2 regions of the Sporosarcina sp. FSL K6-2383 genome follow, and region 1 is predicted to be linked to the other one. Evidence: a T-box and tRNA genes for the amino acid it is inferred to sense, from the RefSeq annotation. Region 1 holds a T-box; the other holds one or more tRNA genes.
The links. A T-box is a leader RNA that pairs with one kind of tRNA and senses whether it is charged. The one in region 1 lies ahead of metG (methionine--tRNA ligase), so its partner is inferred to be a tRNA-Met.
Positions count from the first base shown of each region.

Region 2: it encodes a tRNA-Met, which carries the amino acid that the T-box ahead of metG (methionine--tRNA ligase) is inferred to sense. The anticodon was not compared.

Region 1 is NZ_CP152017.1:3,527,835-3,536,166, reverse strand. It holds gene MKZ10_RS17895 (cytochrome ubiquinol oxidase subunit I) at 1-891, shown strand, start outside; gene MKZ10_RS17890 (cytochrome d ubiquinol oxidase subunit II) at 888-1,913, shown strand; T-box leader at 2,435-2,696, shown strand; gene metG (methionine--tRNA ligase) at 2,752-4,392, shown strand; gene rlmD (23S rRNA (uracil(1939)-C(5))-methyltransferase RlmD) at 4,452-5,813, shown strand; gene MKZ10_RS17875 (SDR family NAD(P)-dependent oxidoreductase) at 6,033-6,728, shown strand; gene MKZ10_RS17870 (RNA polymerase sigma factor) at 6,998-7,504, shown strand; gene MKZ10_RS17865 (anti sigma factor C-terminal domain-containing protein) at 7,497-8,332, shown strand, end outside.
Region 2 is NZ_CP152017.1:564,727-573,058, forward strand. It holds gene MKZ10_RS02960 (spore germination protein) at 1-1,093, opposite strand, end outside; gene MKZ10_RS02965 (hypothetical protein) at 1,248-1,460, shown strand; gene MKZ10_RS02970 (hypothetical protein) at 1,829-2,170, shown strand; gene MKZ10_RS02975 (hypothetical protein) at 2,405-2,926, shown strand; gene yabP (sporulation protein YabP) at 3,409-3,705, shown strand; gene yabQ (spore cortex biosynthesis protein YabQ) at 3,702-4,169, shown strand; gene MKZ10_RS02990 (septum formation initiator family protein) at 4,221-4,640, shown strand; gene MKZ10_RS02995 (S1 domain-containing RNA-binding protein) at 4,886-5,314, shown strand; tRNA gene MKZ10_RS03000 (tRNA-Met) at 5,453-5,526, opposite strand; gene MKZ10_RS03005 (SpoIIE family protein phosphatase) at 5,729-8,128, shown strand; gene MKZ10_RS03010 (hypothetical protein) at 8,305-8,332, shown strand, end outside.

The DNA of each region.
Region 1 (8,332 bases):
ATGAACGCACCACAAGGGTTTGATATCGTTAACGGGGAGCTTATTAATATTAACCCGCTGCTTGCAATGTTTAATCCTGCAATGCCAACGAAAGTAGCGCATGTCGTGGCAACATCTTATATGACAGCGGCATTTGTGCTAGCGTCCATTGCGGCATTTCGCTTGTTGAAAGGTTCAAATCATATATACCATAAGAAAGCTCTATATTTGACGATGAAGGTTGGTTTGGTATTTGCGATTGCAACCGCGATCATTGGTGATTTTTCAGGAAAATATCTGGCTGAATATCAGCCAGAGAAATTAGCAGCGGCAGAGTGGCATTTTGAAACGGAGGGCAATGCACCGCTTATCCTGTATGGTGTGTTGGATGATAAAGAAGTAAAGTATGCGATTAAAATTCCGTTTGCATTATCGATATTGGCACATAATAATCCAACGGCAGAAGTGATTGGACTCGACCAATTTGCAGAGGAAGATACACCGCCCTTATACATCCACTATTTGTTTGACATCATGGTAACCATTGGTATTTGGATGACGGTGCTGTCCGGCGTGTTTTGGCTAGGTACAAAACGTCGTTGGAAAATGGTGACGACGAAATGGTTCCGTTGGCTCATAGTGTTCGGAGGACCGCTTTCCATCTTGGCGATTGAAGCAGGTTGGTGGATGGCTGAAGTGGGTAGGCAGCCGTGGATTCTGCGTGGTATCATGCGCACGCAAGATGCTGCTACAACGAGTGGTCAAGTAGATACAATGTTAATCCTGTTCTCGCTCCTCTACCTTGTTTTAGGGGTCGGTAGTGTCGTCGTATTACGACGGATGTTCCGTAACAACCCGGTTGAACGTGAAATTGAAGACCGTGAGACGGAGAAAGGCGGCGATATGCTATGACGCTTGAGATACTTGGTATTTCGGTTTTATGGACCTTTTTGTTTGGGTACATCCTTATAGGGGCCATTGACTTTGGAGCTGGATTTTTCAATGCTTACAGCTTACTGACGGGGAAAAAACGTATTTTAACAAATATTATCCAGCGTTATTTATCGCCCGTTTGGGAAGTGACGAATGTTTTTTTAGTGTTCTTCTTTGTCGGGATTATCGGTTTCTTTCCGAAGACGGCGTTTTATTATGGGACCACATTGCTGGTTCCCGTTAGTATCGGCGTCATTTTATTAGCGATTCGTGGCTCGTATTATGCATTTGAAACGTACGGAGCACGTGGTCATAAAGGCTATTCGTTTATGTATGGAGTTGCGGGGCTACTCATTCCAGCTTCGCTTTCGATTGTGTTGACGATTTCAGAAGGCGGCTTTGTTGAAATGGTGGATGGCAATCCCGTACTCGATTATTGGGTGCTGTTTACGAGCCCATTGACCTGGGCGATTGTCGTGTTAAGCATTGTGGCGACGCTTTATATATCAGCTGTATTTTTGACGTGGTATGCCAATAAAGCGCGTGATGTAGAAGCGACGAAGCTGTTGCGGAAATACGCACTCATTTGGGCATTGCCGACAATGATTACGGCAGGAGGTATCATTGTTGAATTAAGAAATCACAATCCAGAGCATTATAGTAATATCCAAAACTTCTGGCCGATGTTTTTGGTGTCATTTCTGATGTTTGTCGGAACGGTTTGGCTGTTATGGAAACGTAGTAAGTACGGTTTAGCATTTCTATTACTGATTGGACAATTCGCCTTTGCCTTCTATGGTTATGGCGCATCCCATTATCCGTATTTGTTGTATCCATACTTGACGATTTACGATAGCTTCACGAACCCAGCGATGGCGATTTCGCTAATTGTCGTGTTCATCATGGGGCTTGGGTTGCTCATTCCGTCATTGTATTTGCTCATGCGTTTGTTCTTGTTTGATAAAGATTATGTCCGTGGAAAGGGCAACTACCATGCATAAGGAGGACTAGTTGATGACACATTTTTTAATGTTCTACGCACCATTCATCGTCCTTATCGGAGGGCTTGTTGTGGCATTTGTCGTTGCGCCGTTGGATGGGGCAGTGAGGGAGCGGATTGAGAGGAGGAAGTGATGAGACGTCTGTTTTTGTGGGTGAACGTTGTTTAGTTTCGGGATAACGTTGTTAAGTTAGATGAAAATGTTGTCTAGTTTGACGATAACATTGCGAACATTATGGAAAGCGTTGTTTAGTTGTGCGAACGTTGTTTACTTCCAGGATAACGTTGTTAAGTTAGATGAAAATGTTGTCTAGTTTGACGATAACGTTGCGAACATTATGGAAAGCGTTGTTTAGTTGTGCGAACGTTGTTTACTTCCAGCATAACGTTGTTAAGTTAGATGAAAATGTTGTCTAGTTTGCTGGAAACGTTGTGAACATTGCGGAAAACGTTGTTAACCGACGCGACGCGTAGAATTACCTTGCTTTATTTAGATAAGTTCATTACTATAAATAGAAATAATCAAAAGCGTTGAAGAGGAAAAGTAAAATGAGGATGTCGCATAGAGAGCTTCTGTTGGTGGAAATGAAGCGGACGAATCGTTTGAACATGATCTCTGAGCTGCGTACTGAACGTGATTTCACTAGTAGGCTACGACAAGATTTGACACTTGTTACAAATGTCAAAGTATAAAGGCAGTCACGCCTTGTACTTTTGGAGGCGAACAATGTGAGTTGTTTGCGTAACTAAGGTGGTACCACGAGTTTTAAACCTCGTCCTTATCGATTTATTCGATGAGGGCGAGGTTTTTTTCATTCATTTAAAGGGGAGAGGTTAATATGAGTATTTTTATTGGAGGAGCATGGCCATACGCCAATGGTTCGCTACATCTAGGGCATATCGCAGCACTATTACCAGGTGATATTTTGGCACGTTATTATCGATTAAAGGGTGATAAAGTACTGTATGTTTCAGGAAGTGATTGCAACGGGACGCCGATCTCCATCCGGGCCGATCAAGAAGGGATAACCGTCAAAGAAGTGGCAGATCGCTACCATAATGAATTTACGGCTTCTTTTAACAAGTTAGGCTTCACCTATGATTTATACACAAGAACAGATAGTCCGCATCATCATCAAACCGTACAAAAAATATTTTTAACATTACTCGAAAATGGCTTTCTTTATAAAAAAGAAATTGAGCAAATGTATTGTCAGCATGACCAAAAGTTTCTGCCGGATCGCTATGTGGAAGGTGAATGTCCCAACTGTGGCGCGAAATCGCGAGGAGACCAATGCGACAATTGCTCTTCGATTTTAGACCCCCTAGATTTGATCAAACCCGTCTGTAAATTATGCGGCAATACACCAATTAAGAAAACAACGGAGCATTTTTATTTTGAATTAAGCCAATTCCAAGAAGAACTTGAGGCTGTTGTAGAGATTGCCTCTGTTAATAAAGCATGGCGAGATAATGCGATTCAATTGTCCAAACGCTATTTGAAGGAGGGGCTACAAGATCGTGCAGTTTCCAGGGATATCGCAAATGGCGTCAGTATCCCTGTCAAAGGTTTTGAAGATAAAAAAGTGTACGTATGGATTGAAGCAGTGTCAGGCTATTATTCCGCAAGCATCGAATGGGCGGCCCAAACGGGGAATGACATCACCGAATTTTGGAATGAAAACACGACATCCTACTATGTCCATGGCAAAGATAATATCCCTTTTCATTCCATCATTTGGCCAGCGATTTTGCTAGGTATCAAAAATCCAGCATTGCCCACACATATTATTTCCAATGAATATTTGACGCTCGAAAAAAAGAAGTTGTCGACGAGCAACAACTGGGCGGTGTGGGTTCCGTATATTTTAGAACGTTATCATGCGGATTCCATTCGTTACTTTTTAACAACGAATGCGCCTGAAAATCGTGATACTGATTTTTCATGGAGAGAATTCATTTCTAGTCATAATGCCGAGCTTCTTGGCGCATATGGTAATTTCATTAACCGGACATTGAAATTTTTAGAGAAATCATATGGTGGAGAAATTACAACAGGTGAAATAGACGTGGCGATTGATGAAAGTATTGAACAATTATATGCCCGTATTGGTCAGCTGATCGAGGAAGGACATTTTAAGCAAGCATTGGATGAAATCTTTGAATTGATTCGCGGTGCTAATAAATATTTCGACCGCGAACAGCCGTGGAAACAACTTACGGAGGATAGAGTGGCTTGCGATAATACATTACTAACATGTGTTCACATCATCGCAAATAGTGCTCAATTGCTGTCGCCATTTCTGCCCACTTCGAGTGATGTAGTGAAGGCTATGTTGAACCTATCCGAGTTCAAGTGGCAGGCAATCAAGAAATCAGCCTATCAGTTTGCAACGATTAAACCGTTGTTCGAGCGTATTGATACAGTCAAAATCGGGGAAGAGTTAGCAAAATTAGAGGCGCAAAGCAATTCGCTTTAGAAATAGCTAAGCCTGTTTCTATGGTAAACTAAAGACATCTGAATTGTGGAGGAAAAATAATGTCTTTTAGTGTAAATCGAAATGAAAAATTGAATGTCTTTGTAGAGGATTTGACGCATGACGGCTCGGGTGTTGCGAAAGTAGACGGCTATCCGCTGTTCATCCCTGGTGCGTTACCTGGTGAAGAAGTGTATATCCAAGTGGGCAAAACGTTGAAAAACTATGGCTTTGCACGATTGTTAAAGGTGACAAAAGAGTCGCCTGACCGTGTTAAACCACCTTGCCATGTATTCTCGGAATGCGGCGGCTGCCAAATGCAGCATTTGTCCTATGAGGGACAGCTCGTACAAAAACGAAAAACGGTGCGTGACGTGATGGATCGCGTTGCGAAGCTACCACATGTGCCTGTTCATCCTGTCAAAGGAATGGACGATCCGTGGCGCTACCGCAATAAATCACAAATCCCTTTCAGTGAGCGCGATGGTAAAGTCGTTTCAGGCTTTTACAAATCACGCACACATCACATCGTCGACACAGATATCTGCCTCATCCAAAGTCACGAGGCAGATGATCTGATGGCTATGTTTAAATATGAACTGCATATGATGGGCATTGACGCCTATGATGAAAAGACTCATCTCGGTATGCTTAGGCATTTAATCGTTCGTAAAGGGCGTACAACAGGCGAAGTGATGGTTGTGTTAGTGACACGCAAAAAGAAATTCACGCAGAAAGATGCTGCGATTGAATTGATCAAACGTGTCATTCCAGGCGTGACGTCCATTATGCAAAACGTCAATGATCAGAAAACGAATGTCATTTTCGGTGATGAAACGATTTTATTGTACGGAAAATCAGTCATCGTCGATTCCATCGGTAACATCGATTTTGAAATATCCGCCCGTTCCTTTTACCAGGTGAATCCAGAACAAACGGAAGTATTATATGGACAAGCACTTGACTATGCACAATTGACTGGGGATGAATCTGTCATTGATGCCTATTGTGGCATCGGTACGATCTCCTTGTTCATCGCCCAACAAGCGAAAGAAGTGTATGGTGTTGAAATTGTTCCACAGGCTATTGAAGACGCGAAACGTAATGCGGAATTGAATGACATCGACAATGCTTACTTTGAAGCAGGGGCAGCAGAAGTCGTCATTCCGAAATGGTACGCCGATGGTAAGCGATTCGATGTGTTAGTCGTCGATCCACCACGCAAAGGTTGTGACGAAGAGCTGTTGAATACGATTTTGGAATATAAACCGAAGCGTGTTGTGTATGTGTCGTGTAATCCAGGGACGCTTGCACGCGATTTACGTATTCTTGAAGATGGTGGGTATCGTACGCAGGAAGTGCAACCGGTGGATATGTTCCCGCATAGTAGTCATGTGGAGTGTGTCGCTTGGTTGGAGATTTAAAATAATATGAATAGCAGGTGAAGAATCGATTTTAACTTGATTCTTCACCTTTTTCATGGTCTATGGAATCAAAAATGTTATACTTGTTATACAACTTTGATTGATTTACTTCTGCAAATGGATCATTTTCTTGAATAAGAGAAGGACTTATTAAGAAGTGAATCGAATCCCTAAGATATTCAATTTAACCGGATAGGTAAAGAAGGAGGAGGATGATGTATGAGTACGTTAGTAATTGTAGGGGCAGGACCTGGTCTGGGTCTTAGTCTTGCGGAGAAATTTGGTAACAAGGATTTTAAGGTGGCATTGATCGCGAGGAAACAAGATAAACTAGATGATTACGTGGTTTCATTATCTAAGAAGAATATAAAAGCTGCAGGTTTCGCTGCAGATGTCACAAATGAACAGCAACTTGCGGATGCATTTGTAAAAATAAGAGAAGCATTTGGTCAAATTGATGTACTTATATATAATGCAGCTGTAATCGCACCAGTCTCTGCTACTGAAACAACGGCCGAATTGGCAAATCAACACTTACAAGTTAATATTATTGGTGGAATTGCAAGTGCGCAGCAGGTCATTCCAGAGATGCTTGAAAGACAACAAGGGACAATTATGTTTACGAGCGGCGGGGCTACCGAATTAACCGCGACGCCATTCCTTACTACGTTAAGTATAGGAAAGTCTGGACTACGCAGCTATGCTCATTGTCTGCATGAAGAACTAGCTGAAAAGGGTATTTATGTAGGTATGCTTTCTATTGCCGGGGTTATTGAGGAAGGTACCTATCTTTCAGCAGATAACATTGCAAGCGAGTATGTAGATATGTATGAAAAGCGTGACACTGTAGAACGATTTTTTATTGACGAAGCAGAAGATTCGGCTGCTGTTTTGAAGGATACGTATACGAAGTAAAATTGAATATATTACTTTGAATGATTGATTATTTGGTGACAGGCACTTGTTACAAACTGTCACTTTAGTTAAGTTCGAGTGACTCATCTCGCTTAAAAAAATATTGCTTTGAAATGATGTGCTATTCTTCAATTAGGAGAGTAGCCTTTTTATTTTGGCAATGAACGTAGACGATGGAATTCCAGGTTTAAATTTACTTTTCATCTTTCTGTAAACTTTATTAAGGTAATAGACTCTTTATTAATGAAGGGCATTAAAAAGGAGGAGCTATGAATTCACAGTTTTTGTTGAAGATATATAATGAACAGGCAAAAATGATTTATTTTTATTTGAAAAAGAACGGTTGTAGTCATGAAGACGCGGAAGATATTGTTCAAGAAAGTTATATGAAATATATTGCTTACAGTAGTGGTGTTCCATCCGATAAAGCCCTTTCATATATTTTTACCATTTCTATGAATGAATTTAAAAAGATGTTGAAGAAGAAGGGCAAAGAACAGGTATTTTCAATTGATGATCATCATTTCTGGAATAACTTTACGAATGACCAAGATATTGAGTCTATGGTCTTAAATAATGAAATGAATCAGGAAATTGCTCTTACGTTAGAACACATTAAGGAAGTTTATAGGCAACTGCTTTTATTAAAATATGAGCTTGAGCTTAGTTATAAAGAGATTTCCCTATTACTAGGAATGAAAGTGGAAACAGTGAGAACTTATTTATTTCGGGCGAGAAAAGAATTTCAAGAGACATGGAGGAATTTACATGGATGAATTTACAGAGGATTTTTTTGATGAGAAGAAGATAGAAAAAGCGGTGAAAAAAGGGAAAAGAAAGACGGTCATAATGCTTATTTTTATTTCAATCATTGTATTTGTTGTTCTCAACGTAGTCAATTTCGCTATTTCAGCTTACTTTAGCCAACAGGCATTTAAGCAATGGGATGCTTACGTCCGACTTAGTACTCCAAATGGCTACATCAGTGAAACTGTAGATTCAAAAGGGCTTTTAGGCGGACAGAGCCATTATAAAGTTTCTAAGGACATGAAAATAAAGTCGTTAGTTATCGAACAAAAACAATATCAATTCGGTTTGAATCCGTCTCTTTTAATTTCAAGAGGTTCTGGTGGTAGTATTGGCGTCACTGGAGATGATTGGCAATTCGGGTATAAGGGGAATGGTTGGCGAGATTTGATGTTTTTCCATCCAGCTATTACTTATAAAAAATACAAAAATGATGAAGACCTGATTAATCAGATACATGGAGATAGAATATACGAAGTGGCGCTCTCCTTTGATAAGCCATACAGGCAGAAAGACCTGCCTTTGTTTGTACTTCCGGAAATGACTTGGTTTTGGGTAAACACCTATAGCGATGGCCAATTAAATACATTCAAACAAGAGGCAGAAGAACACGTTTGGTCTTCAACTTTTGTTAGAGAGCATGAAGCCCTGGGTTTTTCTACAAATTCCCCTGTTTTTTCAACACCTAATTTGGAGTATGAGTATAAAGATTTTTTAAGTCTGTTAAAAACAAGTGCATCTCATGAACATCAGAACGCCTACAGCATTATGAAAGATGTAAATATAGATGAGATGGA
Region 2 (8,332 bases), 710 kb from region 1:
CCCCAAGCGTTTGACCAGTCTTTGTTGGCATCCTTAAACTTGCTTCTTTTATAATTTCAATAAAAATCAACATGATAAATGCTTCCCAAAAAGGAGTAAACGGAAGCTTGCTCCTTGACTCCACCAAGATGAAAAGTGTTTGTAAAGGAATCATTTGATAGTGATGAGTTGTTAAAGCCACGTAGAATGGGACCAATGTGATAGACAGAATAAAACTTACATATCGGATGATGCGCAAAAAACTGGCAACTACCCATCGATTAATATAATCCTCTGGTGATTGGAACAAATGAAAAATAGTAATTGGGGCAACGAGAGCAAAAGGTGTATTGTCTACCAGAATCGTAATTTTTCCTAATCCCAGAGAATAAGCAACAACATCAGGTCGGTCAGTTTGCTGAAACTGAGGAAAAATACTGTCTTGATGTCCCTCCATGAATTCCGCTACTTGAGAAGAATCAAAGAAGAGATCATAATTAATTTCCAAAATCTTCTTTTTGGCGGTTGAAACAAATTCTGGATTGGTCAGCCCTTCTATGTACAATAAGACCACATTTGTCTCACTTAAAGAACCAACGGTGAACTTCTCTGTTTTCAGATCATGTGTTGGAAGACGTCTACGAATGAGCGTAATATTTTGTTCTAGCTGTTCACTGAAGCTGTCTTTTGCTCCTAAAAGGATGGTTTCAGTATCGGATGGTTCAATTGCACGTCCAAGTGGATTTTTTAAAGGGATAGCGAACCAAAGGTTTGACGAAGAGTCAAATAACAAGACTGATCCTTTAAACAGCTGCTTTTTTGCCTCTTTAAAAGTGGAAATGGAGTTTATTGTTGAGTGAACATGGCATTCCTGAATGGATTGTTCGGAACAGTTAGATAAAGGTTTTACAATGCTTTCATTTAATTTTTCTTGGTCAATCAGGGTTCTTACGTAGATAAGTTCAACATTTTGATTTTCAGAAATGTTGATTTCCACAAATTCCGCATCATCCATTTGAACGAGGGCTTTTTTTAGAGCCTCTATTGATAATTCTGATTCTGCGTTTGATTGAGAAACAGGCTTATTTTCATTTGATTGTTTTTTCCAAAACATGTACATCCCTCACCTCTAAATGTAAAAAAGCATTTTTGGAAGAACGGTAAAATTCCATATTAATTCCATTGTTAGCTTTTTAAGTTTAAAATATACGAAACTAAATTAATAAGATGCAGAGGCACACCCTTACCTTCTTAACAGGAGGGATTATATGTTAAAAAGGATATTGATTATTAATGGAATACTTATAGTGGGAATAGCATCATTTAGCATGTTAAATAAGCATTCAGAAGTTGATACTCCCGTTGCGAATAAGGATGAACCAGAACCTTTATCTACTAAAGAACAAGAATTACAATTTTCTGCATTGAATACGGTAACTGAAAAAAATATGAGAAATATAGGGATTTGGAGTTTACAGTAAGTTCGAACTTGGAGATAGAATTGAAGGTAAAAGTTAAAGAGAATAAAGAATATTTTAATTCAGTAAAAAAGGATGTTGAGTCCATTGCAAAAAATGTAATTAAATCCGTTGTTGACATAGATATAAGCACGTATTCGGAAATATAAATACTGAGTATCAAAAAACCATTATCATTCAAACATCAATAAAAGGTTCAGATAAAGATGCACATAGTTAGCAATGGAAATTGTAGAGACAGTGAATGAAATCCTACATTCTAACACGCGTGTTGATTATCTAGTTTCTACCAATAAATAACTACAAAAAAGAGAGACCCTCTTGTACAATGTAAGTTACCACACCAACATTGACGAAACGAGGAATCTCTCATGAACAAGAATACCACGTCCCACACACTGATTCAAAAATTTCTTTCAGAAGCAGAGCTACAGGCTATTTTAACGGAGTTTAACTATACAGATACAGCCCGAAAATGCACGGTTTCTACAGTCATTTCATATTTGATTAGTGCTGCAACAAATGAATGGAAGAGCCTCCGTCACGCAGCCGATGTGGGTCCAAGTATAGGACTTATTTCTGTGGATCATTCATCACTGTCAAAGCATATGAAAACGTTAGATTACGCGATTATGAAACGTATTTTCGAAGTCATTGTTTGCGGCTATGATTGCCTATGTTTTACTGAAATTTATTCATGTACAAGGAAGTAAGGTAAAGCACATAAAACCCTTATCATTTGCAGGTTTTACACGCATGTTTCTTTGTGATGAGCTGCCAATTGAGTGGCGTATTAGTTTGAATGAAACCATAGATTTTCAATGGAGGATAAATCAATTGAACACTGTATAATTTTGGTTAATCAACACGCGTGATAAATTTACATAGTTTCCGATTGTGTGTGGATCACGATTGGCCGACTAGACACTGGACGAACTCGAAGCGTTTTGGCAATTAGCAAAGCAAGTGTGCATATAGACCTGTTTACGGTCACAGAACACACATATATCGAAAAGGATTTCATGAAAGTCCTCTTCGATCCAAACAATAAATTAGAGAAATTCAAACAAAACCAGAATCTGAAATTATCCGATAATGAGTTTCAGGATGCTGTCGACGATGTTGCATGGTTCCTTTTTCAATATAAGAAATCGTCTGCTCGGGGCAATGATATTTGGTTAGTAAGTATGCTCCACCATGTCATGACGCATTTATCAAGAGTGTTACTTCACAGGTACAATCCGGACAGGGCACAATTGGGAATGAAAACAATTGAGACATCACTTCCAGAAGGCGTCGTCCGTGTCATTAATCAGGTCTTTAAGAATATGACACCCCAAAAACATAAACATGCAGCTCAGCTTATATGTGAACTGTTATCCAATGAAACTGAATGGGTTTTATCTTGCGTTGCAGACCCAGTTAAAATTAAACCATTGTGGGAACGAATGGTCTCTTCCTTCTGCTAAAACAAAACTACCCCTATTAATTGGATTTTTTTTAGTTGAAGATGTTCAATCATAGCCCTGAAAGCGTCATGGTAAGATACCTTGATATTATCCAGGATGACATGGATGTAGCACATTTATTGTTACGATGTTGATTTTCGGTTTTGAGAGAGGGGCTGGTAGCATTTGTAAAGCTGCAATTTTGGTTGCTGAAGCCTTCCCTATCTACTAGTGTTTCCATTTGTGATTTTAAAAAAGTAAAGAAGGAATACATCGTACAAAGTGCCAGAGTCCCCGAAATTACATCTTCGGGGACTTACACTCTTTATAGAAAGCCCTCTATTCTTTATTTTCCAATCTCTTCTCTCGGGTATATTAAACAAGTAAAAAGTTCATCAATCGATATGAACTTAACCAACATGACAGAGAAATTCTCCTGTCATGTTTTTTTAGTCCTTAGCATAAGATGACTGTGAACATACAAGCGAAGGGGGAAGCATCATATGCAATTCCAGACGGACAGTCCTACGTACACAATCCCATCAGGTGATCATGTTGTGACAATGCGCAACAGAAAGAGGATGGATCTCACATCAGTAAAATCAATCGATCGCTTCGATCAAGAAGAATTTTTGATTCGGACATCGCAAGGATTGCTGCAAATACGCGGAGAGGAACTGCGCATCGTCCATCTCGATGTCGATAAAGGACTTCTCACATTGGAAGGCACGGTTGCCACCATCCAATATGACGAAGAAGAAGCAGGTTCGCGGAACTTCCTCCATAAATTGTTTGGATGAGTCTATCCGTTCAGTTTCTTAGTCTACTTGCAATGATTGGGACAGGTATTGTTGCCGGGGCATTCATGGATATGATTGGGACTGGAACTGCGCATGCCGGAAAGAAGTCATTCATTAGAAGGCGTGCGGTATGGTTTGAGGTCATTGGCTGGTTTGTTGTCGGATGCGGGACATTTTATGTCCTTTTTCTTGTTCGGGACGGGGCATGGCGAATGTATGACCCGTTTGCGCAGATTAGTGGACTGCTATTGTATGCTAGTTTATTTTATAAGCCATGCCGTTTGCTCGGGAGAATCATCTTGATGATTTTCATCAAACCGTTATGGTTCATTATTCGGTTGGTTATGTCGATTATCCAGCAAGTCTTTCGTATGATAATTAAGATTGTCGTGTTTCTTTTCACCCCATTCGTGAAGCTATTCCGCATCATTTCGAGAAACCTCTTTAATAAGAGGAAGAAATGATATATAATCGATAGACTAACGATGGTGATGTGATGAGAGGACGTGCGGGACTTGGAACAAAAGCAGCAGAGAAAATCGCCGGCAACGGTTGCAACGATTCAAACTGAATATGTCCGTTCCCTGCAACAGAAAGAAAATCGAAAAAATGCAAGGAAAGTAAGGTTATATCGCAGGTTGACGGTGTTTGCCATTATCGTAGCTGTTACCTTTGGCGGTTTAATACAAATGCAAATCAAACAAAAGCAGGTTTTGGCGGTAAAGGAGCAGCAGCGGAAGGATGTGCTTGCGCAGCTTGAAGTCGTACAAGAAGAACAAGAAATGTTGAATAGACAGCTTGTTAAATTGGATGACGATAATTATATTGCGAAGCTTGCGCGGAAAGAATATTTTTTGTCTGAAAATAACGAGATTATTTTCTCCGTGCCAGAAAATAAGAAGAAAAACGATAAAAAAGACGACGGAAAAGAGTAGTCTTATTGACACTCTTTTTTTGTTGGCTATAATAGAGAGTAGGGATTCTGTATTTTAACTTGAATTAGCGGAACCCCCGCTAACTCAAATTAAGCCTCCGGCAGATGTCAGGGATTTTTAATTGTGCGAGCACAATTAAAAATCCCGACGCAATTACACCGAGGCGTAATTGATAGGATCATTAATACGGTTGCAAGGCTTCTAAAAAGGAGCCCGCTTAAATTCTAAGGAGGAGCATTTTTTTTATGTCAATTGAAGTAGGCAGCAAGTTACAGGGTAAAATAACAGGAATCACAAACTTCGGAGCGTTTGTTGAGCTACCGAGCGGTTCGACAGGTCTTGTCCATATTAGTGAAGTGGCAGACAACTATGTCAAAGACATTAACGAACATTTAAAAGTAGGCGACATGGTTGAAGTGAAAGTGATGAATGTCGGAACAGATGGCAAGATTGGGTTGTCGATTCGTAAAGCGAAGCCTGAGTCTGAGCAACGTCCAGAACGTCCGCAGCGCCCTCAACGTCCTCGTCAAGGTGGTCGTCCTAGCCCGGTTGAACGCCCAGAAAATTTTGAAACGAAGATGGCTAAGTTCATGAAAGATAGTGAAGAACGCCTCTCGACTTTGAAGAGAGCGACAGAATCGAAACGCGGTGGCCGCGGCGCAAGAAGAGGGTAACTTGCTAGCTGTTTCAATTCAATAAAAAATGTACATCATATATAAAAGCGACAGACAATGGGAATATCCCGATGTCTGTCGCTTTTTTAGATATGAAGCCAACGTCTAGCTCCAACAAGCATTATGCCTTCTTCAGTATGGCGGCAGAGGGGATCGAACCCCCGACCTTACGGGTATGAACCGTACGCTCTAGCCAGCTGAGCTACGCCGCCGTGATTGTGTGATTGTATCTTCTTCAAGAACAACAATATTCATATTACATCCGAACTATCATAGTGTCAAGCCATCGTAGGAAAAAAGAAAAATAGTTCGTAACAAGTCGAAACATTTTATTTTCTAGTCGTCACGAACAGACAATTTCCTGCCGTTTCCATATGTATACTGGGAGCATAGTAGACATAGGGGGAATGGGAAATGAAATTGATAGACAGTATGACACGTCCGGTAGGTCAGCCAATTCGTATGTATATAGGAATGCTTGGAAAGCACAAAATAGACATACTCGTTGCAACCTTATTTTTGTTTGGCTCCTTTTTCTTGTCGCAAGCTGTGTTATTTGATGCAGCTGTGCCCTTTTTCCTGCCTGTCTGGGCGCTAGCACGAGCGCGCTTTAAAAAATATCTCGTGTGGGTTTTTATTGGTGGTATGGCAGGAAGTGCATTTTTAGGTGTGGGACAGGCAGTTATTCAGCTATTATTGCTTGCTCTATTCAATGCAGTCGTCAGATACCCGTTCTTCCGAAAATCAATACCGTTAACGGTAGCTGGCTGTATCATCATTGTACAAGTATCATGGCAGTTTGTTATGTATGTAGGGCAACCGCCTGTTAATATCCAATTATCTATTGGCTTTGAAGCAGTACTGGCATTAATCATGACCTTTTTTCTGTTTATCGCGTTTCCACCCGCGGATCGAATCTTTTTTGGCAAGTGGACGCCAGAACGGCTCGCTGCTGCTTGTTTAGTTGGGGCGATGGCGACAACGGGGATGAGTGGGCTTATGCTTGGGCATGTATCTGTGGCTGGAACACTCATTCATCTCACGATCTTGCTTTCCGCTTTAATCGGGGGGCTACCATTTGCAACAACGATTGCGATGATTATCGCTGCGATTATTGGAATAGCGGAGTTATCATTTACCGGTATGATGGCTGTGTATGGGATGACAGGCTTTGTCGCAGGTGCGCTCAGTCGCTTTGGCAAAATCGGGATTGCTATAGGGGGAGTGTCTGTATCACTCTTTTTCCTTCTCTATGATTTGACGTTACCGTTAGATAGCTCACATTTTGTCACAATTGGTATCGCGACGCTTCTTTTTTTATTGATTCCATCGCAAAAGCTAGGGGCTGTTCGTCGTGTCTTCTATCCAGAAAATCAGGAATCTACGGAAAAACGTCAAAAGTGGTTGGCGGAGCGTTTGGACGAACAGTTGGCAGATTTCCAGCAGTTCTCCGAATTCATGTCAACGCTTGTTGGCGGACGATTTTCCTCCAGAGGGAATCAAGAAGAACCGATTCCCCAAGTGATCCCTAAAACGTGTGCGTCTTGTTTTCGTTATGCAAAATGCTGGGAATCGGCGGATGACGATATGGCTAGGCTGCTGTATGAATGGGAATCGACGTACTCTCCGACGAAAAAAGCCACGCGTCACCGCGTTGAAGATAAGATAAAGTATAAATGTATTCGGTTTAACGGACTTGTAACAGAACTTGAGGAGCAGGCGACGACACGTTTATTGACAGGACAGCTTCAGCATGGTCGGAAAATGCTAGCACTTCAATTGCGGGATATGAGCACGCATTTGGATAAGATTATGAATGAAGTGAAAGAGGATTTATCGGTGTACAAGCCAGCGGAGGACGAGCTGGCTAAGCGACTTCAAGAGAAAAACATTGAGTATTTTCAAATAGATATTATATCGGGTGAACGGGGAGCACGTCGTATTGTTTGTTGTATACCGGAAAAAAGATCGGATTTTGAAACAGATACGACTGTCGCGGAACGACTTATTTTACCGGTTCTTGAAGAAATGTACGATGAGCCATTTCAAGTCACAAGATCGATTGTGCAGCAGCAACCATTTCCACATATTCAACTAACATTTGGTTCGGCAGTCCGTTTTGCACTGGATTATGGGGTTGTCGCAACGGCGGGTAGTGAGTCATTTCAAGCGGGAGATGCCTATGAGGTATTTCCAATTCACGACGGACTTACGGCTGTTTTGCTGTCGGATGGCATGGGTCAGGATTTGAACGCTTACCGGGAGAGTCGTAAGGTGATTCGATTAATGCGTGAATGCTTGGATCGTAAAATGGATCCAGAAACGGCGATGCATACGCTACATTATATGATGTCATTGAATGGGTTGGATGATATGTATGCAACGCTTGACTTGGCGTTGATTGATTTACAAGATGGTCGGCTTTGGTCGTGGAAGGCTGGTTCTATGAGCACATATATTAAGCGAGGCGATGACTTTTTAAGATTGGATAGCGAGTCTGTCCCCGTTGGATTTCTCCCTTCCTTTTCTGTTGAAGCAAAAAATGAACAGTTGAAGGCAGGGGACATAGTTTTAATGATGACGGATGGAATGTTTAATGGAGAGATTGCGCTTGAAAAGCAAGAGAGAGTTTTGTATGGAACGCTCGACAAATACGAAGAGTTCGATTGTGATAAAATCGCGGATCGCATTATCAGTGAAATGGAGCGCAAGTTTGGTGTGGTGACGGATGATCGTACGGTGCTGGTGTTGAAGATTGACCATGTTCTTCCAAAGTGGTCCAGCTTCACGCCCTATTCACAAATTATTTCTTGAAAAAGGTATGCGATAGGCATACCCTCGCTTCGCATAACTTGAAGTGAGGGTATTCTAGGGGTAAAATTTAACTTGAATCAGCAAATACATTTGCTGATTCAAGTTAAGCCTCCGACGTACATGACGTGGCGTTTTTGTCGGCCGGCGGATGTCAAGGATTTTGAGGGGAGTTAATTGTGAATCGAACAGCAAAGGGTTCGATTT